Regions from separate parts of the Nitratireductor sp. CH_MIT9313-5 genome, predicted to be linked through region 1. Evidence: riboswitches for the same ligand, from Rfam matches in the RefSeq annotation. Region 1 holds a riboswitch; the other holds the start of a gene.
What was found. Region 1 has a riboswitch for cobalamin ahead of WA367_RS14255 (ribonucleoside-diphosphate reductase subunit alpha). Riboswitches for the same ligand answer to the same signal wherever they lie in the genome.
Positions count from the first base shown of each region.

Region 2: it holds a riboswitch for cobalamin, as region 1 does, so the genes downstream of both, WA367_RS11350 (TonB-dependent receptor plug domain-containing protein) here and WA367_RS14255 (ribonucleoside-diphosphate reductase subunit alpha) in region 1, are expected to answer to the same signal.

Region 1 is NZ_JAYMER010000017.1:53,856-56,320, reverse strand. It holds gene WA367_RS14260 (NAD(P)/FAD-dependent oxidoreductase) at 1-887, opposite strand, end outside; cobalamin riboswitch at 1,094-1,306, shown strand; gene WA367_RS14255 (ribonucleoside-diphosphate reductase subunit alpha) at 1,418-2,465, shown strand, end outside.
Region 2 is NZ_JAYMER010000014.1:795,307-797,771, reverse strand. It holds gene WA367_RS11350 (TonB-dependent receptor plug domain-containing protein) at 1-1,290, opposite strand, end outside; cobalamin riboswitch at 1,418-1,625, opposite strand; gene WA367_RS11345 (ABC transporter substrate-binding protein) at 1,911-2,465, shown strand, end outside.

The sequences.
Region 1 (2,465 bases):
CCGGTTTGGTCCTTACGGAAGGAGGTGAGCACCTTTTTCGTATCCCATGCGCCGTGTCCTTCGGGCAGGATCGTGTTGCCAAGTGAAGCGGGCAGGGGCTCGGTGGCGAAGTTGAAATAGGGCAGGAAGACAAGCTCGGCGCGCAACTCGGGCCATAGATTGGTGGTATAGGCATTTGTTGCAGCGATGATCTTATGCGCGGTGACATCGCCTGCAGGTGTCTTCACGCACCAATCCGTGCCTTTGCGCCTGACTTCAAGCGCAGGTGTTAGGGTGTGGACTGTTGCGCCAGCCTCGATTGCAGCGCGCGCCAGTTCGCGGGCATAGGCAAGGGGTTGAATGGTGCCTGCGCGACGGTCCAGTAGAGCACCTGCATAGGCGTTGGTGCCGGTAAGACGTGCGGTTTCGCCGGCACCCAGTAGCTCCACCGGAGCTTGTCGGCTCTGCCATTGGGCTGCGCGAATGCGCAATTGCTCCAAACCGCTTTTATCAGCAGCAAGGTGGAGCGTGCCATTGCGTATGGCTTCGCATTGCATGTGATGTCGGGCAACCAGTTCATAGACAAGCGAAGGTGCATCGCCGAGCAGGTTCAAGAGACGTTCGCCATGCGGGGCGCCGAGCGTTGCGGGGAGGTCGTCCGGTAGGACCCACATGCCGGCATTGACCAGTCCCTTGTTGCGACCCGAGCCGCCGTGACCGATCTCCATCGCCTCAAGCACGATAACCGAGACGCCCTTCTGCGCCAGATGAAGTGCTGCCGAAAGCCCGGTGAATCCGGCGCCGATTATGGCGACATCCGCCTTTGCGGATGCTTCCAGGGGTAGGGTTTTGGGCGGCTGCGGTGCGGTTGCTGCCCAGAGACTGTCGGCGGGTGCGAAACGGGTCATGAAAGCTCCGGATATTGCCTCGAGGAGAGCCGTATTTGTTGCGTGCCGTCAAGCGGGCGGATTGTGCCGCAAGGGCTTCTTGGATGGAGCCAGAAGGCGATGGCGCAACGGACCCGCAGTCAAGCGCCCAGTGCTCACAAATCGAGCCTGCCTGTGCGTAGCAGGGATAACGTCAACTATCCGTTGACAGGACATGCGCGGGCTATACTAGATATAGTCATCACGGTGCCTTCGAGTCGCAGATGCGGCTTGTGGGCTAAGAGGGAAGCCGGTGCGCGATGCTTCGCAAGTCCGGCGCTGCCCCCGCAACTGTAAGCAGCGAGTTCGTGCCGATCACGTCACTGGCGAAATTCGCCGGGAAGACAGGCAGGAGCGTTTGAGCTGCGAGCCAGGAAACCTGCCGTGATGAAGATGAAACGTCCACGGGCGGGGTGTCCCGGAGGTGCGCTTGAGCTGCTGCGCCAGTGCGCGTGTGCAGTTCGGCATGCTTCTTTTCCCCGTCTTCGCTCTCACGGGGGAAATGAACCGAAATGCCCAGTGCTGCCGCCACCCAGACCTCGCCACAAAATGGCGTTCACCACGAGCCGGAGTTCAAGTTCGAGCAGGAAGCGGCTCGGACCGAGCCGGGATTCCGCGTCATTCGCCGCAATGGCGGTGTCACGCCATTCGACCCTTCCAAGATCACGGTTGCGCTGACCAAGGCCTTTCTTGCGGTGGAAGGCTCCACGGCTGCCGGATCGCGTCGCGTGCATGACGTGGTGGAGGAATTGACCGAGCAGGTCGTCGGCTCTCTCACACGGCGCGGCGAAACGGGGCGTCTCTTCCATATCGAGGAAATCCAGGATCAGGTCGAACTGGCACTGATGCGCAGCGAGCACCACAAGGTGGCGCGCGCTTATGTGCTTTACCGCGAGGAGCGTTCACGCGAGCGGCAGGCGGAAGAAGCCGTGACAGTCGAAGCTGGCGCACCGGCGGGCCTCACCATGACGCTGCCCGACGGGAGCAAGGTGCCGCTTGATGAAAAGCGACTGGCCGTTGTCATCGAGGAGGCCTGCGCGGGACTTGCGGATGTTTCGGCGGAGACGATCCTGAAGGAGACGCGGCGCAATCTTTATGACGGCATCCGCCAGGACGAGCTGGCATTGGCACCCATTCTTGCCGCACGCACTCTCGTCGAACAGGAGCCGAACTATTCGCAGGTCTCCGCGCGCCTGCTTCTCGACAAGCTGCGCCGCGAAGTGCTGAGTTTCATCGAAAAGCGCCCCGCCGAGGCGACGCAGGCCGAAATGGCCGAGCGCTATCCCGCCTATTTCAAGGGCTTCATCGAAGCAGGCATCGAAGCGGAGATGCTGGACCCGGAGCTTGCACGCTTCGATCTGGATCGCATCGCTGGGGCAATCAAGCCGGAGCGTGACCTGCAATTCCAATATCTGGGGCTGCAGACGCTCTATGATCGTTATTTCCTGCACAAGGACGGCGCGCGCTATGAGCTGCCGCAGGCTTTCTTCATGCGTGTCGCGATGGGGCTGGCCATTCGCGAGATCGATCGCGAGGCGCGGGCGATCGAGTTCTACAATC
Region 2 (2,465 bases), on a different contig from region 1:
GGTTCCAACCGAGCTGTGCAGACGCGCTCCGAAGTCCTCGAACAAGTACGAAGCCGTTGCGCGATAGGTTGCGTGACCCCCGAACTCGCTGTGATGGTCGTATCGCAAGCCCCCCGACAGTACGAAATTAGGGGCGACCTCACCAATCGCTTGGCCCCAAATGCCACTCATGGAATGCGAGTCGTCTGTATCCGTTCCATAGTTGTCGGTAACTTGAGCGTTTTGCCGCTCATGATCGGCTCCGAATTGCAGTGTGAGCCAGTCATTTGCCTCGAGCGAACCTTGGTAATCGGCTTTGATGCGCCTGCCTGAATAGCTGGCGTCGAAGGGGCCGAAAAGCGGATGGGACGAGGTTATGTCTCGGTTCATCTTAGAAGCTTGAACGGAGAAGGAGTTCTTCAGGCGGCCATCAAGCAGATTTACGTTGAACCCCATTCGGCCTGCCAGCTGCTCGCTGAGATTGGTGTTGATGAGGTTGTCCGACGGTTCGAATAGCTCGCCGGTGATCGAATCGACATAGCGATCATCATCAAACTCCGCCTCACCATCAATGTAGAGCCCCGAGCCAAACACCGAGAACATGTCGCTGAAGGCATGCTCTGCAGCAATGTCGAGCGTGATGTTTTCGTAGCCGTCGCGTTCCGTGCCTGCGGCTGCGGCGGAAATGCCGTCGGTGCGGTAGCCCGTAGCGTTGAAGGACAGTCGGCTGTCGCCGTTGGAAGCGCGCAGGCCGTAGGAGCCGCGCGCGGTGCCGAAGGAGCCGCCTTCGCCGGAAAGTAGATGCGTTACACCCGGTTCGACTTCGCCGAGGGTGGAAAAGCTGACCACGCCGGCAATGGCTTCGGAGCCGTAGAGCGTGCTCTGGGAGCCCTTCAGCACCTCGATGCTGTCGAGGCCGCCGGAAAGCAGATACTGGTAAGAGGTCTGAACCTGCGTGTTCGTCGGGTCCGAAATGTCGATCCCGTTATAGAGCGTCTTCACATAGCGCTTTGGCGCACCGCGGATGGCGAAGCTGCCTTCCGCACCCGGTCCGCCGGTGCTGGAGATGGCGACACCCGGCACCCGGCTCAGATAATCCGCGACCAGCGGCTGGCTCTGCTCTTCAATCTGCTTCTGATCGATGACCGTGACGCTTGAGCCGGTCTTCGACAGTTCGGTCGGCGTGCGGTTGGGCGTGACGACAATTTCGCCGAGGTCGAGGTCCTGTGCGCTGGCAGTGTTCGCCATGGCGCCAAGGCAGATGGCGGATACGGTGGTGGTGAGAGCCTGGCGGCTCAAGGAAAATCTCATGTCGTGCCCCTCGCGACGATCAAACGCTACAAATGCCGGAGAGAGCAGACCAGAAACGGCTTGTGCCTCGCCAGCGATGACTAGTCGCCACCACTGCTAGACACAGCCCCGACAGCTTCCCGCAGTCGGTAGGTGACGTTTCGAGGCAGGTTTCCTGGCTTGCGCGTCATCGATTGGCTCGCCTTCCCAGGTCTTCACCCAGTGGCATGTGAGTTCAATCTCGGCGCATACAGTTGCGGGAGCAGCTACGGCTGAGGCGAAATGCCTTTTCCGTATTCCCTTTTAACTCCGGCTTCCAAAGGTGAAGCTGGAGCACCTCGAACGGCGCGAGGATTACCAAGTCGTAAATGTGGCGTCAATCTGTCACGGGCGACTCGAACTGTGCACCGCACAAAGCTCGTGAAAAAGCGACCAAGACTATCGCTTTTGCGTCAAAAATGTCGCAAACTCATCAGTTGAAAGGGCTTTTCGCCTGCCGGACAAGGCCGCCACGGGTGGATTGGAAGCTTTGCAAGCTGGCAATCATCGGCTGCGGCAGTGGGAGATCTGGCAAGGGTGGGAAAGACCGGTGCCTGTGCTGCGGGCCACGAACGAGAAGCATAATGAGTGGGAGTGACTACATGAAATTCTTCAAAAGCAATGGTGGACGCGTGCCAGACAAGATTGCGGCACTTGCCGGTGAGGCAAAGGCTGGCGTCATGGATCGTCGCGAATTCCTTGCTCTTGCCAGCGCCTTCGGTGCGACCACGGCTGGCGCTTATGGCATGCTCGGCTTGGCTGCGCCCACTCCGGCAGCCGCGCAGGAGCCCAAGAAGGGCGGCGTTCTGCGCGTGGCAATGATCGTCAAGGAGCCGAAAGATCCGCGCGTTGCAGACTGGTCGGAAATTGCCAATGCCATGCGTCAGACACTCGAACCGCTGGTGAAATATACCCGCGACTTCACCTTCGAGGGCCGTCTTCTCGAGAGCTGGGAAGTCAATGAGGATGCCACGGAATATCTGCTGCATGTGCGCCCGGGTGCGGAATGGAACAATGGCGACAAGTTCACCGCGGATGATGTGATCTACAACATCAAGCGCTGGTGTGATGCGGGCGTGGAAGGAAATTCCATGGCCACCCGCATGGTTTCGCTGGTTGACCCAGATACCAAAAAGGCGCGCGAGGGTGCCATCGAG